2 linked regions of the Candidatus Thiodictyon syntrophicum genome follow. The protein of the gene in region 1 binds, or shares a complex with, the protein of each later gene. Links are inferred from orthologs where the notes say so. Each region holds a gene or a part of one and is shown on either strand. Other genes may lie near its edges. The genes, in order: eno and THSYN_RS37040.

Region 1 (4,315 bases):
GTCCCAGTCGCCGCGGGTCAGGCGTGCGGCCAGGACCTGGTTGAAGACCTGGGAGCGGGCGGCGGAGAGCCAGAGGCCCTGCTGGTGGCGCGAGGGGCGGCGGATGGCGCCGTGAAAGAGGGCGTCGGCGCGGGCCAGGTTGGCGCCGTTGCGGCCGAAACGCTGTTCGCCGAAGTAGTTGGGGACGCCCAGGGTGCGGATGGCGGTGATCCGCTCGGCGAGTCGGTCCGGGTCAGGCGCCCAGTTGCGCACCCGGATACGGAAGCGGTTGCCGGCCAGGGCGCCGCGGCGCAGTTTGCGGCGGTGGGGGTGGACCGCCAGGACCTCGATGCCCTCGACGGCCAGGGCGGACCAGTCGGGTTCGCGCTCGCGCGGGCGCGGCAGGGAGAACCACTGGCTGGTGACGGCGCGGCGGTCCTTGAGCCCGGCGTAGCCCAAATCCTTCGGGTCGACCCCAGCGGTCGCGGCGAGTCGGCCAGCGACCCATTCGGTGTTCTGGTCGGTCTTGCGCACCCAGAGCAGGAGGTGGTCGCCGTCACCGTCCGGCGGGAAGCCCAAGACCTCCTCGACTTCAAAGTCTGCGGGTTCGACCCGCAGGCGGCCGGTGCCCAGGGGGGCGCCGTGGGCGCGCGGGAGGGCGTGGAAGGGGCTCCAGGTCGGTCCAGTCGGGTGCGTCATCTCTTCATTTGCGTTTGTTTGCGTTCATTTGCGGCTAATCATCTTTCGGCCTTCCTTCCTCCAACAGAACCACGGCGCAGGCTGCAATCCCCTCCCCGCGCCCGGTGAACCCCAGCCGCTCGGTGGTGGTGGCCTTGACGTTGACGCGCGCCGGGTCACAGCGCAGATCCGCGGCGAGCAGGGCGCGCATGGCGGCGATATGGGGGGCCATCTTGGGGCGCTCGGCGACGATGGTCACATCGGCGTTGTGGACCTTGAGCCCGAGCCCGGTCAGGCTCTCCAGGACACGGCGCAGCAGGATGCGGCTGTCGATCCCGGCGTAGGCGGCATCGGTGTCGGGGAAGTGGTGACCGATGTCGCCCAGGCCCGCGGCCCCCAGCAGGGCGTCGCACAGTGCATGGATGGCGACATCGCCGTCGGAGTGGGCGACCAGTCCCTGGTCGTGGGGGACCGTTACCCCGCACAGGATCAGGGGGCGCCCGGGGGCGAAGCGGTGGACGTCGAAACCCTGGCCGATCAGCATGAGGATGCCTGTGTGTCGAGATAGAAGCGGGCGAGCGGAAGGTCCTCGGCCCTGGTGATCTTGAGATTGTCCGCATGTCCCTCGATGAGGCGCGGGGCGAGCCCCATGCGCTCCATGGCGCCGGCGTCATCGGTCACGAGATCCCCGGCCGCGATGGCGTCCTGCAGCGCCGCGCGCAGGGCGCCCAGGCGGAACATCTGGGGGGTGTAGGCGTGCCACAGGGTCGTACGGTCCAGGGTACAGCGGATGCGCCCGGCGGCATCGGCGCCCTTCATGGTGTCGCGCACCGGCACGGCGAGGATGCCGCCCACCGGGTCGGCGGCCAGTTCGGTGATCAGCCGGTCGAGATCGGCCCGGCGCAGACAGGGACGGGCGGCGTCGTGGACCAGCACCCAGTCGGCCGGATCGGCCTCCGCGGCCAGGGCCTCCAGGGCGTTCATCACGGAGTGACAGCGCTCGGCGCCGCCCGCCACCCGCCGCACCTTGGGGTGATCGGCATAGGCGGTCGCGGGCCAGAAGCCGTCCTCCGCGCCCAGGGCGACCCAGACGCCACTGATGCGCGCGTCCTCAATGAAGGGGGCCAGGGTCCAGTCGATGACCGGGCGACCGGCCAGGTCCAGGTATTGTTTGGGGATGGCGGCACCCAGACGGCGGCCGACACCGGCCGCCGGGAGCACGGCCCAGAAACGCTGATCAGTCATTCGTGTTCATTGGCGTTCTTCGCGGGCTGGCGGCTCTTTCTTCGGTCCGGCCGGACTGCTTTTCTTGTGGCGTGGTGCCGGTGTCGCAGGCTCGGTATCGGGCGGGGCCGGGACCGCGGGGAGCGGGGAGCGCTCGATGACCTGGATGAAGGCCTCACCGCCCTTGATCATGCCCAGTTCGTCGCGCGCCCGCTCCTCTAGGGCGGCCTCACCGGAGCGCAGGTCCTCGACCTCCGCCTGGAGTTCCTGGTTGCGGGTGCGCAGCCGCTCAAGCTCGGCCTTCTGGGCGACGATCTCCAGATTCAGCCCGTGCAGGTCCGCACGGCTCCCCGGTCCGACCCAGAGCCGGTATTGGAGTGCCGCGAGCAGCACGATCAGTACGAGGATCAGCAGGCGCATGGACGGGAGCGGCAGGGCACTGACCGCCGACCGGAGGGTACCGGCCGGCGGTGCGTCGGCCTCAGAGCCAGCGGAAGGCATTGCGGCCGGCATAGACGGCCTCGTCGCCCAACTGGTCCTCAATGCGCATCAACTGGTTGTACTTGGCGACGCGGTCGGAGCGCGACAGGGAGCCGGTCTTGATCTGACCGGCGGCGGTGGCGACCACCAGATCGGCAATGGTCGTGTCCTCGGTCTCGCCGGAGCGGTGGGAGACCACCGCGGTGTAGCCGGCGGCATGGGCCATGGCGATCGCCTCCATGGTCTCGGTCAGGGTGCCGATCTGGTTGACCTTGATCAGGATGGAGTTGGCGATACCGCGGTCGATGCCTTGCTTCAGGATCTTGGTGTTGGTGACGAAGAGGTCGTCACCGACGATCTGAATGCGGTCCCCGAGCCGCTCGGTCAGGCGCTTCCAGCCGTCCCAATCGCCCTCGGCCAGGCCGTCCTCGATGGTCAGGATGGGGTACTGGTTGACCCAGCCCTCCAGCATGGCGATCACGCCGTCGGAGTCGAGCTTGACGCCCTCGCCTTCCAGGTCGTAGACGCCGTCCTTGTAGAACTCGGAGGCGGCCACGTCCAGGCCGATCCAGATGTCCTTGCCCGCCGTGAAGCCGGTCTTGCCGATCGCCTCCAGGATCGCCTCCACCGCGGCCACATTTGAGGGCAGGTCGGGGGCGAAGCCGCCCTCGTCGCCGACGGAGGTGGCGAGCCCGCGGGCCTTGAGCACCGATTTCAGGGCATGGAAGACCTCGGCACCGTAACGCACCGCCTCGCGGATGCTCGGGGCGCCCACCGGCAGGATCATGAACTCCTGGAAGTCGACGCTGTTGTCGGCGTGCTGACCGCCGTTGATGATGTTCATCATCGGCACCGGCAGCCGGTAGGGGCCGGCGCTGAGCGAGCGATAGAGCGGCAGGGCGCGCTCTTGGGCGGCGGCATGGGCGGCGGCGAGCGAGACCCCCAGGAGCGCATTGGCGCCGAGCCGGGACTTATTCTCGGTGCCGTCCAGTTCGATCATGGTGCGGTCGATCGCGCCCTGCTCGGTCACCTCCATGCCGACCACGGCGTCCTTGATCTCGCCCTCGATGCGCCCGACGGCCTTAAGCACGCCCTTGCCGCCGTAGCGGCCCTTGTCACCGTCGCGCATCTCCAGCGCCTCGCGCGAGCCGGTGGAGGCCCCGGAGGGGACGATGGCGCGGCCGATGGCGCCGTCGGCGGTGATGACGTCGGCCTCCACGGTGGGGTTGCCGCGGGAATCCAGGACTTCACGGGCACGGACATCGACGATTTCGGACATGGTGGCTCTCTCTTGGTCAGTTATAAGGTTAACAAGGGTAACGAATCGGGAACATCGTCAGCGCAGCGGAGGGCACCTTCACAGGCTGGAAATTAGATAGGATTAACAGAATTTTTCAAGCTTTACAGGATGATGACCCTAGAAAGAGCAGTTATCCACAGATGAACACAGATTATCACAGATGATTCATTGACTTACGCTTGGCCGGGGGCTCACCTTGCCGGTGATTGTGACATCAGCGATAAGCGCATGACAATTCAAAGAAAATTTGTGTTCATCTGTGTTCATCTGTGGATTTTAGGATTACTGGGCAGGACCCAGGATCGGAAAGGCCTGCGAAATCCTGTCAATCCTGACCATTTATTATCATGTAATCGCATCTTCGGCGAAAGGAGCGGACTTGACCAGTCGGTCGATCGCGACCAGGGTGGCGAGCAGGTCACGCATCTGGCCCAAGGGCCAGGCGTTGGGGCCGTCGCTCATGGCCTGATCCGGGCGCGGGTGCGTCTCCATGAAGACGCCGGCCACTCCCGCGGCCACCGCCGCGCGCGCCAGCACCGGGACGAACTCGCGCTGCCCGCCCGAGCGGTCCCCCTGCCCCCCCGGCAACTGCACCGAATGGGTGGCATCGAAGACCACCGGGCAGCCGGTGGCGCGCATCACCGCCAAGGAGCG
Region 2 (11,957 bases), 510 kb from region 1 along the record:
ATAGAGCCACATCGACATCCAGGCCGTGCCGACATGGATAAAGATGATCCGGTAATAGTCCTTCTGGGCGTTGCTGCCGCCGAGCTGGTCCGGGGTCTGAAAAAAGCCCCAATAGAGCGCGACCAGGATGAAGGCCGCCGCCAGTAACCAGAACACGGGGATCAGCCGGCCCGCCAGTGGATAAAAGCTAGCCGGAGCGGCGAATCTGGACCAGGGTTTTGTCATCGGGATATCCGTGCTATTCAATCGAGATCCGCAGGGCGGCGGCGCAAGCTACGGGCGCCAGGGCGAGTGCGGCCACCAGGAAGGCCGCGAGCAGAGTCAGATAGGGCTGGGCCTCGCCGAGCGCAACGGCGCCGACCGTCACGGCTCCGGCCCCGTAAACCAGCACCGGGATGTAGAGCGGCAGGATCAAAAGTGCCAGGAGGATCCCGCCGCCGCGCAGCCCGAGCGTCAGGGCCGCGCCGATGGCCCCGATCAGGCTCAGCACCGGGGTGCCCAGGAGCAGCGACAGCATCATGACGGCGACGCTCGAGTCCGTCAGGTGATACTGCATCCCGACCAGGGGCGCGATCAACACCAAGGGCAATCCGGTCAAGAGCCAATGGGCCGTGACCTTGGCAAGGGTCAGCAGCACCAGCGGCTGATCGGTCAACAACAGTTGCTCCAGGGTCCCGTCCTCATAGTCTGCGGCGAATAGCCGCTCCAGGGCCAGCATGGACGCCAGCAGGGCCGCCACCCAGACCACGCCCGGGCCCAGGACCCGCAACACCGCCCGCTCGGTCCCCACGCCCAGCGGGAACAGACTCACCACGATCACGAAGAAAAAGAGTGTGGTCAGCACGTCGGTACGCCGCCGCAGGGCCAACAGCAGATCGCGGTGCAGGACGCTCCAGAAAACCCTGAACATCTGTCTTAAGTCCTTGCGCGCTCAGGCGCCCAGATCCAGGTGACGCCCCTGACCCGAGGTCAGGGGCACCGCCTGGTGGGTGGTAAGCACCGCGAGTCCGCCCGCCGCCACATGACCGGCGATCAGGCCCTGGAGCAGGTCCACCGCGTCCAGGTCCAGCGCGGTAAAGGGCTCGTCCAGGATCCACAGCGGCGCCCGGCTCAGGATCAGCCGCGCCAGGGCCACCCGCTTTTTCTGTCCCTGCGACAGCATCCGTGTCGGCAGGTCCTCGAAGCCGGCAAGCCCCAGCCGCCCCAGTGCCGCCCAGAGCGCGTCGCGGCCCACCCGGTCGCCGTCGAGCGTTGCCGCCAGGCGCAGATTCTCCACTCCGGTCAGGTCCCCTTTGATGCCGTTCAGATGGCCCAGATACAAGAGATCCCTCCGGAAATCCTCCGCCAGGGTCCGGATCGATTCGCCCTTCCAGTACACCTCGCCGGCGTCCTGGGTAAAGAGCCCGCAGAGGGTCCGCAGCAGGGTCGTCTTGCCGCTGCCGTTGCGCCCGCGCACATGCAGCAGGGTTCCGGCCTCGATCTGAAAGTCCAGTGCGCAGAACAGCAAACGGTCGCCGCGCCGACATTCGAGCTTCGCCACCTGGAGCATGGGGTCGGGCAATCCGTAAGCGGGGTAGGGGGTCAAGACGTCGCCCCGTCCGGACCCCGACTGCCGGGGCGAGGTCGCAAGGGCCGATCGGGACGGCGAAAGGCGGCAACCTTAAACGCTGGGGACGGTTTCTACAACTTAACGGAAGTTCACGAAGGGAAAGTCAATCGCACCAGCGGGGGTCTTTTCCAGCAGCCCGGCGTTTAGCAATATCTGCACATCGGTATGGACCGCTTTCACATCACGTCCGACCCGGCGCGCGGCCTCGCGCACACTGACCGGTCCAGCGCCGGCCAGTGCCAGCAGGAGCCCCCAGCGTTTCGGTGTCAGGGTCCGCCACAAATCGGCGACGCTGGCGAAGGTGCTCCAGGCGCCTTGCGGCTCGCCGGCCATCGCCCGCAGAAAGCGGGCGTTGGTCTCGTCGCGGCTGGCGATGCCAATGGTGACCGCGTTCATGTCAGTTCCTCCGGGCGTCGACTTGACGCCAGAAATCGGCGAGCAGATCGCTCGTTCAGCAGTTCTTGCGCCTTCATGGAGGAAGGATCAACGCTGCGGCGGGCGTTGTCAATGGGAACAAGGCCCGGTGTTGACAACCGTGCCCTTCGGGGCTTCGGCCGAGCGGCTGGGGCAGGGGAACATACCCGCCGAGGGGCGGGCGGCAGGTGGTCAGTTGGTGCGTTGGCCGTCGCTGCGAGTCTCGACTGTGAACCGTGTTTGGAATCGCGCATTTTCAGGGTAGTGTTCGCAATAGGAACGGAATTTCTCCTGATGGGTTGACGGGGCATTGGGCATGGATTAGCCTCAGCCACGCCGGTGTGGAAGGGACGCTGGGCAGGGGTGGGCGCGCGACAGAATCTGTCTCGTCACGAGGACGTATCCGTACGGACTCGGCCGGGGTCAGGGCCGCCAACGGGTAGTCTCTTTCGTAAGCAGGTTCGGCATATGCGGTGTTTAACTGGAACCCGGCGCGGCATTAAAGCGATATGTTTGATATCGTTGATGATGTTTGCGTCTGTGGCATTCGCTCGAACAGTCGTCAAACTGTTCGATACTGACACCGGTGATGCGCTGACCAGTTACGTTCCGGTGCCGCCGTTGGAAATCGGTACAAATTTGCGGCCGGGTCGGCATTCGGTGATGTTTGAAATGATGGAATGTTAAGCGCTCTCAGCCCCGGCGGAGGCGCCGGTCTTGATCTTTTAATTCCCCAACGTCCATAGCGAGGTTCAGACATGCAGATCTTCAATCCCTTCAGGCGCGGTCGATGGCTTGCCGCGGTGCGAGTGCTCGCGGCGCTTTCGGTCCTGACGATTGCCTTCGCGGCCCCTGCGAACGCTGATTGTGACGTGCCCCAAACCCCTACGTTCGACAAACCTTTTACCGCCACGGACGTCATCGCGTCGTTCGCCGACGCTGAGTGCACGTTGCAGAAGCTTACCAGCGATACTGTTTTTTATCGCTACTACAGCTACCCTGAGGCTCCCAGCATCAATATCGGTCGTTTTTTGACCACCAACCTTTATGAAATAAATTCAGAGGCGATCGTAAAGTTGGCGCTTTATCCCTTCCCGCCCAATGTGCAGTTTCAGAACTTTGCCTATTACCGGGAGCAGGTGCTGGTCAAAGCCCAGACCGAATTGTACGTCGGGCTCGCGGGCCCTCAACCAGCCGCCGATACCGGTTCCTGCTATACCGGCGGGGCCTCACAGTATTTTTTTTCCGGCGTCGATATCAGCACCAATCCCAGCTTTACCTTTACCTGGCAAGCCGCGCTCACCAAGGATACGAACTACGTGAATCAATATGGCGTCGGTGATCCCTGTAATGTGGTGCCGCTACCCGGTACGCTGGGGCTGCTGGGGATCGGCGCTTGCTTGCTGCTGACCAGGGTGAATACCAGGCGCCGGGTGAGTCGGCCTTGGTCATAACGCCGGCCAGTGCCCTTGCGGCAACCCGTCGCGGCCTGGGGGCCGCTCCTACGGCGTAGGAGCGGCCCCCAGGCCGCGACGGATGTCGCCCTTGAGGTGGCCGGAGGTTATGAGCAAGGCTGGCGCGCAATGTCGTTACGTCAAGCGCTGCCGGCTCCCACGCGCAGCGCACTGCCATTAAGTCAAGCCTCGCTTCCAGTCCGGCCCGGCCTGGGAGCGCCGCACCCCAGTGCGGCGCGATCCCGCAGCTAACCCCGTTCAGCCCTCGGGGGTGCAGCCCCGCTTTGGTCAGAGGGCGGCGTGCTCGTCGCGGGCCGGAGTCGGTGCTTGCTCGGCAGGTGCGTCAGCGGCGGGTGCCGGGGGCGACAGTTGCTCCGCGGTCGTGGCGGCGACGGGCGCCGGCTCGGCGGGTACGTCGGCGAGCGGGGCCGGCGCGGCGGTGACCGGGGGCGGGGGTGGCGCGGGCTCGGCCGGTGCTTCGGCGACCGGGGTCGGTGGCGGTGCGGGCTCGGCCGGTGCTTCGGCGACCGGGGGCGGTGTCAATTCCGCAGGCGCTTCGGCGACCGGGGTCAGGGCTGGCGCATGGTCGGCCGGGGCCGCGGCCGGGGTCGGGGTCAGGGGCGGCGCCTGATCGGCCGGCATTTCGGCGACCGGTGTAGGCTCGGCCGGCGCTGCGGCGACTGGGGGCGGCACTGCCTCGGGCGTCGTTTCGGCGACCGGCGCCGGGGCTTGTCCGGCATCCATGTCGCTGGCCGATGACGGGGCCCCTGCGTCCGTGGCCGCGACCGCGCCCAAGGCCGGCTGGGTTACAGCGACGAATTCGCCGGGCTGGTCGCCATCCGGCGCGCGCTGGGACTCGCCGCCTGGTGCGGGCGGGGTCAAAGCGCTCTGCGGCGGCACGACCGGGCCTTGGGGTGCCGCGTCCGGGGCACCTGGTCGTGGGCCGAGGTCGTTCCGCGGTTCGTCGGCGCTCTCGGCGCTGGCCGGCGTCGTCTCGTCAGTGGCATCGTCGGTCGCCGCGGCGCGGGCGGCCTCGGCGCCGGGACGCCGCCGATTGCGGCCGCCGCGGCGACGCCGGGGCCGGGGGCGGCCGGCCGGGTCCTGGACGGCCGCGTCGGTGCCCTCGGCGGGGTCGTCCCCATCGCCCGGGTCGGTGTCGGACTCGTCCTCGTCGCCCTCCAACTCCGCGCCCTGGTCGGCGGTGAGGTGCGGCCCGGCCGCACCGGCCGGGACCGCGTCAGTGGCCGCCGCCGTGGGATAGACCGGGTAGGTGTCGTAGTCGTCGTCGTCCCAGTGGTCCTCCTCCGGGGCGGTGGGGATGGCGGTCCGGGCCCAGGGGTCGGGGGCCGTGGTGGCGGCGTGCTGGTGTGCGGAGCGCTCGGCCGTGGCCGCGTCCCGGTCCCAGTGCGGGGGCGCGGCGGGGGCCTCGAAGGCGCCGACTGTGTCGTCGCCGACCGGGGCGGTGGCCGGGGTCGGGGCGACGGGTGCCGCGTCCAGGGCCGGCGTCCGCAGTGCCTGGTCGCCGGGCGCGGACTGGTCGGCGACCTCGGTCAAGGCGAGCGCACTGACCGCGACCAGGGTCTCGACCGGGGGCTGTGCGCCAGGGTTCACCGCGTCCGGGGCGGATTCGCCCGCGGCGGTGTGGCGTGCCTGGTCGGTCCAGGGCCGCTCCCGCGCCGCGTCCTGGTCGGCTGCGGGCGGACCCGCCGGGGTGCGCTCGCGGGTCTGGTGCCCCCGCGGCGCCTGGCCGGGGGACCGGGCCTCCCGTGGGGTTGCGCCGGTCGGCTCCCGGTTGGGCTCCCGACCAGGCTCAGGGGCAGCTTCCCGCTGACCACCGGCGGCGCGGGCCTCATCGCCGACCCCCGGCTCGTCACGCCGCCCGCGACCGCGACCGCCGCGGCGGCTGCGCGGCTCGCCCTCACGGCGCTCACGCGGTTGCTCCCCGGTCTCGGGCCGCGCGCCGTCCGGCCGCGGCTGGGCGCGCTGGGCCTCGCGGCCGCTGTTGCGCTCGGCGCCCCGGTCGGCCGCTTGGTCTTCGGGCCGTTCCGCGATCCGATCCGGGGTCCGACCCGTGGTCCGATCGGCGGGCTTGTCACCCGGGCGCTCGGCTCCGCGCTCGGTGGGCCGCTCAGTCTGCCGCTCGCCCGGCCGCACGCCTTGGCGCTCGGCCCCGCGACCGCCGGTACGCGGGCGCTCCGGCTCGCCGCGACCCTGGGCGGGTGCCGCCGCCCCCGGGCGCTGGTCACGACCTTCGTCACGCCGCCCCTCGCGTCGGCCCTCTTCGCCGCGCGGGCGCTGACCCTGGTCGGGCCGGCGCTGGCCGCCCTGCGGCGGGCGCTCGGTCCGGTTGGCCCGCTCCTCGGTGTCGATCGGACGAATGGGCGGCTGCGCGATGGGTTCTACGCGGGGGGCGAAGAGCCCGGTCCAGATGCGCTTGAGCAGGTTTTCCGCGGCCGGTCGATCCTGGGTCTGGGGGTCCTGGGGATCGGCATAGCGCGCGGGCTCGCGCTCGGGGGCGCGGGCGGTCCAGGCGTTATCGGGCCGCTCCGGCTCGGGCGCCGGTTCCCGCGTGGGCATGGGGGAGGTCGGGGTGATGGCCTTGACCGTCGGCTCTTCGCTGCGGGTCGACTCGCTCGCCCGCGCGTGGGTGCCGCCGACCGACTGGGGCAGGACGGCCAGCTCGTAGCTGGGCCGCTCGTCGGGTTGCTTGGTCAGGTCCTGGCTGCGCTGGCGCTCGATCTGATAGTCCGGGGTCTCGATGTGCTTGTTGGGCAGCAACAGGACCTGGACCTCCTGACGCGCCTCGAGCTCCAGGATGGCGCGGCGCTTTTCGTTGAGCAGGAAGGTGGCCACGCTGACCGGCAGGTGGGCGATGATGCGCTCCGAGCTGTCCTTCATCGCCTCCTCTTCGATGATGCGCAGGATGGACAGCGCGAGCGACTCGACGCCGCGGATCTTGCCCTGCCCATGGCAGCGCGGGCACTCGCTGGTGGTGGAGTCACCCAGCGACGGCCGCAGGCGCTGGCGCGACATTTCCAGCAGCCCGAAGCGGGAGATGCGTGCCACCTGGACGCGGGCGCGGTCGTGCTTCAAGGCATCGCGCAGCCGGTCTTCCACCGCGCGCTGGTTCTTGGGCGGGGTCATATCGATGAAGTCGATGACGAAGAGCCCGCCCAAGTCGCGCAGGCGCAACTGGCGGGCGATCTCGTCGGCGGCCTCCAGGTTGGTGTTGAGCGCCGTCTCTTCGATATCCGCGCCCTTGGTGGCGCGCGAGGAGTTGATGTCGATGGCGGTCAGGGCCTCGCCGTGATCGATGACGATGGAGCCGCCGGAGGGCAGGCGCACCTCGCGCTGGAAGGCGGTCTCGATCTGGCTCTCGATCTGGTAGCGGGTGAAGAGCGGCACCTCGTCCTGGTAGATCCGCAGCTTCTTCAGGTTGCCCGGCATCACCTGGCGCATGAAGGCCTCGGCCCGGTCATAGACGGCCCGGTCGTCGATCACGATCTCGCCGATGTCCACCCGCAGGTAGTCACGGATGGAGCGGATGATGACGTCGCTCTCCTGATAGATCAGGAAGGGCGCGCGGCGCCCGGCAGCGGACGACTCGATCGCGCGCCAGAGCTGGAGCAGGTAGTCCAGATCCCACTGGAGTTCTTCGGTGTTCTTGCCCACACCGGCGGTGCGCACGATGAGCCCCATGTCGTCGGGGATGGCGAGCTGGCTCATGACATCGCGCAGTTCGCTGCGGTCCTGGCCCTCAATGCGGCGCGACACCCCGCCGGCGCGCGGGTTGTTGGGCATCAGTACCAGATAGCGGCCGGCGAGCGAGACGAAGGTGGTGAGCGCCGCGCCCTTGCTGCCGCGCTCCTCCTTGTCGATCTGCACCACCACCTCGCGGCCCTCGCGCACCACCTCCTTGATATTGATGCGGGTTCCGGGCTTGGCGGTGTCGGGCTCGAAATAGATGCGGGAGATTTCTTTCAGCGGCAGGAAGCCGTGGCGGTCGGCGCCGTAGTCGACGAAGGCGGCCTCCAGGCTCGGCTCGACACGGGTAATGGTGCCTTTGTAAATGTTGGCCTTTTTCTGTTCGCGGCCGGGGGATTCGATATCGAGGTTATAGAGGATTTGACCATCGACGGTCGCCACGCGCAACTCTTCCGGCTGAGTCGCGTTGATCAGCATTCTTTTCATCTTGTTCCTTTTCTTATTCCGGGCGCAGGTCCCGCCGATGGCCAGCCCCGGCGGCACGCGGCGGCCGTCAGCCGCCGCGGGGCCGGGCGGCGCCGCCGCAAGGGCGGCGGCGCGCGGCCGGGGTCCGGTGTCTCGCCGGCGGGCCGCGATGATCGCGGGCCGCACCGGGGCAGGACATGCGCGTCCGATTTCTAAGTGTTAGGGTCGCGCCTCGAGGCGTGACCGCGTTTATTTGGGGCGCCCCCGGTCTGGGCGGCGTCCCGCCGTTAAAGCGGTGTCTGGGGGTCGACCATGCGCGTGCCTTGCGCCGCGGGGCGCGCCGGGCGGCCAGGGTGTAGAATCCACGTCGACCCGCGGACTGCACCGACACCGGCCCATTGGGAGCCGGCCTATCGAACCGCCATCTCGAACCTTTCTTTAAACCTTGGCCCGCCGGGCTCGTCCGGCGACCGGCGCCGACGCGGCGCGCACGGGGCCTCAGGGCTGCGCGCACCGCCGACGAAAACGTTCTTGAGTCTTTCGCTCGCCAGCGCAAGCGCCGAATACTAACAGTGAATCCTTATGCCAGCAATGAAGCCGCGGGATCGGGTGCGAACCCGTTGAACCCACGTCAGTCCCGTTTCTATCCCCGCTCGGGTCCCGGCTCGCGCAAAGAGCCCGATCCCGGCCCGGCCAAGGGGGCTGCCGCGCGTCGTCCAGCGCCGGTCAAGGCCCCGGCCGCCGCGCCCCCGCCGACCCTCCTCGAGCGCGTCCCCGCCGTAGTCGTGGTCTGCGTCGACCCGGAGTCGGCGGGTCAGCGCATCGACAACTTCCTGCTGCGACACTTGAAGGGCGTCCCGCGCAGCCACCTCTACCGGGTTCTGCGCCGCGGCGAGGTCCGTGTCAACAAGGGCCGGATACAAGCCGACTACCGGCTCAAGACCGGCGACCTGGTGCGGATTCCGCCCCTGCGCACCCCCACGCCCGAGGCCCCGGTGCGGGCCCCGGACAGCCAATTGGACCGCCTCGCCGCGGCCATCCTGTTCGAGGACGAGCGCCTGCTGGTGATCGACAAGCCCTCCGGGCTCGCCGTGCACGGCGGCAGCGGCCTGTCCTATGGGCTGATCGAGTCACTGCGGCAACTGCGCCCCGGGGCCGAACTGGAACTGGTGCACCGGCTGGACCGCGACACCTCCGGGTGTCTGGCGATCAGCAAGCGCCGCAGCACGTTGCGCGAACTGCACCGGCTGATCCGCGCCGGCGCCATGGACAAGCGCTATCTGGCCCTGATCCTGGGCGACCTGTCGGACGCGGAGGTCACGGTGGACGCCCCCCTGACCAAGAACCTCGACCAGGGCGGCGAGCGGGTGGTCAAGGTGGACCGCGTCGCCGGCAAGGAGGCGCGGACGCAATTTCGCCGCCTGCGCCGATTGCCGCTGGCCGGGGTCGACGGTGCTGCGGGGTGGGCGACCCTGGTCGAGGCGCGCCTGATCACCGGGCGCACCCACCAGATCCGCGTCCATGCCGCCCACCTGGGGACCCCGCTCGCGGGGGACCCCAAATACGGCGACTTCGAGGCCAATCGGCGCCTCAAGGCCCTGGGGCTCGGCCGGCTGTTCCTGCACGCCAGCGCGCTTGGCGTGCGCGCCGAGTACATGGACGCGCCGCTGCGGGTGGAGTCGCCGCTGCCGGCCGAGTTGGAACAGGTCTTGGCGCGCCTGGCGGCGGGCGACCCCGGTGCGGAGTCGGGCGGGGGCGGGCCGGGATGAGCTTTTCACTCATCGTCTTCGACTGGGACGGCACCCTGATGGACTCGCAGGCACGCATCGTCGACTGCCTCCAGGCCGCCTTCCTCGAGGTCGGCCAACCCAGGCCCAGCCGGGAGGCCGCCGCCGACATCATTGGTCTCGGGCTGGACGAGGCCATGGCGCGCCTGTGGCCCGCCGCCGATGCGGCGCAGCGACAGCGGGTCGCCCACCACTACCGGCGGCACTTCCTGGTGGACAATACCACCCCCGCGGCGCTCTTTCCGGGCGCACTGGAGACCCTGGAGCGGCTGGGCGCCGCGGGCTATCTGCTCGCGGTGGCCACCGGCAAGAGCCGCCGGGGGCTCGACCTGTCCCTGGCCGAGACCGGGCTTGCCGGGCATTTTCAGGCCACCCGCTGTGCCGACGAGAGCTTTTCCAAGCCGCACCCCCAAATGTTGCTGGAGATCATGGACGAGTTGGGCGTCGCGCCCGCCTGCACCCTGATGATCGGCGACACCGAATACGACCTGCAGATGGCCGCGAATGCCGGCGCCGGCGCCCTGGCCGTCTGTTACGGGGTCCACGCACCCGAGCGGCTGCGCGCCCTGCGCCCCCTGGCCTGTTTGAACTCGCTCGCCGCCATCCCGGACTGGCTGCGGCAGACGGACGGGGCTGCGGTTGCTTGAGCAGTTCCCAAGGCTACAGCGGCGCTCGGTCCGCACAGCGGACCCTACGGGCTCGCCGCGATTGCCGGACTGGCTGCGGCAGATGGCCGGGATGCGGTTGCTTGGGCAGTTCCCAAGGTTAGGGCGGCGCTCAGTTCGCATAGCGGACCCTCCGGTTGGTCGCGGCCCGTAGGGTCCGCTGTGCGGACCAAAGGCCCTGGATCGACTGCGTCAGGCGGGAGGCCCGGCATCCTGTCGCATCTTACATGTATCACGTACCGGCCCCAACGGGGTCGAACATACCAGCCCAGGGCAACGCCCTGGGATCGTGTCGTTTAATCGGCTTAGCCCTGAAAGGGCGTGACATAACGCCGTAGCACCCTTCACCCGAGAAAGAATGATGAACTGGAAATTCTGGCAGCGTCGCACCGAGCCCATGCCCGCCCCCGGCGACCCGGACTGGGAACGCGCCCTGATCAACCGCGTGGCCCTGGAATACCTGGGGGACCAGCGTCGCGGCCGGCGCTGGGGGAACATCTTCAAGCTCCTGATCCTGCTCTATCTCGTCGGCATCCTGGCGGTGGCCCTGTCGCGCAGCGCCTGGGAGGGGCTCAAGGCCGGCCAGGACCATACCGCGCTGGTCCAGGTGAAGGGGGTCATCTCAGCCGACAGCGAGGCGAGCGCCGACCGGGTGATCTCGGCCCTGCGCGACGCCTTCGAGGCACCGCGCGTCAAGGGCGTCATCCTGCGTATCAACAGCCCCGGCGGCAGCCCGGTCCAATCCGGCTATATCAATGACGAGGTCCGCCGGCTCAAGGAGAAATACAAAAAGGACAAGGGCCATGACCTGCCCGTCTATGCCGTGGCCGTGGATATCTGCGCCTCCGGCGCCTATTACGTCGCGGTCGCCGCCGACAAGATCTACGCCGACAAGGCGAGCCTGGTCGGCTCCATCGGCGTGCGTATCGACGCCTTCGGTTTCGTTGATGCCATGAAGGACTTAGGCGTCGAACGGCGCCTGCTGGCGTCCGGCGCCAACAAGGGCATCCTCGACCCCTTCTCACCGCTCCCCGAGGCCCAGCGCCAATTCATCCAAACGGTACTCGACCAACTGCACCAGCAATTCATCACCGCGGTCAAGACCGGCCGCGGCGACCGCCTCAAGGGCGGCGACGAACTCTTCAGTGGCCTCTTCTGGAACGGTGACCAGGCGCTCACCCTGGGCCTGGTGGACGGCTTGGGCAGTGCAAGCTCAGTCGCCCGCGAAGTGATCGGCGCCGAGACCCTGGTCAACTATACGAAGAAGAAGGACCTGTTCGAGAGCTTCGCCGACCGCTTGGGCGCCAGCGTCGCCAACGGCTTCCTCCAGGTCTTTACGATGCTCGGCGGCGGCACCCCGCGCTGAGCCCGTAGCGGCCTGGAGTCCAAGGCTTCAGCCTTGGCGGCGCAATGCAGGAGACAGGACCCAGTGACACCCGACGAGTTCATCGCCGCCTGGAAGGACAACCCGCTGACCGAACGGGCCGGCGCCCAACAGTGGTTCAGCGACCTGTGCGACCTGCTCGGTGTCCCCAAGCCCCGGGATGCCGACAACTACTGCTTCGAGCGCGGCGCCAGGAAATCCGGCGGGGGCGAGGGCTGGGCGGATGTCTGGCGGCGGGGGTGTTTCGGCTGGGAAAACAAGAAGCCCGGCCGTGACCTGAACGGCGCGCTCAAGCAGCTCACGGACTATGCCCTGAATCTGGAGAGCCCGCCGCTGCTGGTCGTCGCCGACCGCGAGCGGATCATCATCCATACCGCCTTTACCGGCTACCCCGACGAACCCCGCGAAATCCGCATCCATGACCTGAGCGACCCCGCGCAGCGCGAGATTCTGCGCTGGGTCTTCACCGACCCC

Evidence for each region.
Region 2: the proteins of eno (region 1) and THSYN_RS37040 are in contact, whole or in part, in a solved structure (PDB 2FYM), measured with the Escherichia coli proteins. The link is inferred for Candidatus Thiodictyon syntrophicum from one-to-one orthologs.

Annotation. Positions count from the first base shown.
Region 1 is NZ_CP020370.1:4,823,067-4,827,381, forward strand. The notes cover bases 1,502-4,315. They hold eno (phosphopyruvate hydratase), read right to left. Parts: upstream 3,641-4,315; coding sequence 2,363-3,640; downstream 1,502-2,362. Other genes in these bases: ispD (2-C-methyl-D-erythritol 4-phosphate cytidylyltransferase), read right to left, coding at 1,502-1,902; ftsB (cell division protein FtsB), read right to left, coding at 1,909-2,382; kdsA (3-deoxy-8-phosphooctulonate synthase), read right to left, coding at 4,007-4,315. Also shown: tRNA pseudouridine(13) synthase TruD, read right to left, coding at 1-678; ispF (2-C-methyl-D-erythritol 2,4-cyclodiphosphate synthase), read right to left, coding at 713-1,201; more of ispD, read right to left, coding at 1,195-1,501. UniProt on the Escherichia coli protein: Catalyzes the reversible conversion of 2-phosphoglycerate (2-PG) into phosphoenolpyruvate (PEP). It is essential for the degradation of carbohydrates via glycolysis.
Region 2 is NZ_CP020370.1:5,327,212-5,339,168, reverse strand. Bases 3,566-8,065 are described here. They hold THSYN_RS37040 (Rne/Rng family ribonuclease), read right to left. Parts: upstream 7,669-8,065; coding sequence 3,766-7,668; downstream 3,566-3,765. In the rest of the region: cytochrome c biogenesis protein CcsA, read right to left, coding at 1-225; heme exporter protein CcmB, read right to left, coding at 239-910; cytochrome c biogenesis heme-transporting ATPase CcmA, read right to left, coding at 932-1,549; THSYN_RS22535 (HVO_A0114 family putative DNA-binding protein), read right to left, coding at 1,688-2,005; THSYN_RS22530 (hypothetical protein), read left to right, coding at 2,782-3,477; THSYN_RS22515 (RluA family pseudouridine synthase), read left to right, coding at 8,433-9,416; THSYN_RS22510 (HAD-IA family hydrolase), read left to right, coding at 9,413-10,081; THSYN_RS22505 (S49 family peptidase), read left to right, coding at 10,461-11,465; THSYN_RS22500 (class I SAM-dependent DNA methyltransferase), read left to right, coding at 11,529-11,957. UniProt on the Escherichia coli protein: Endoribonuclease that plays a central role in RNA processing and decay. Required for the maturation of 5S and 16S rRNAs and the majority of tRNAs. Also involved in the degradation of most mRNAs.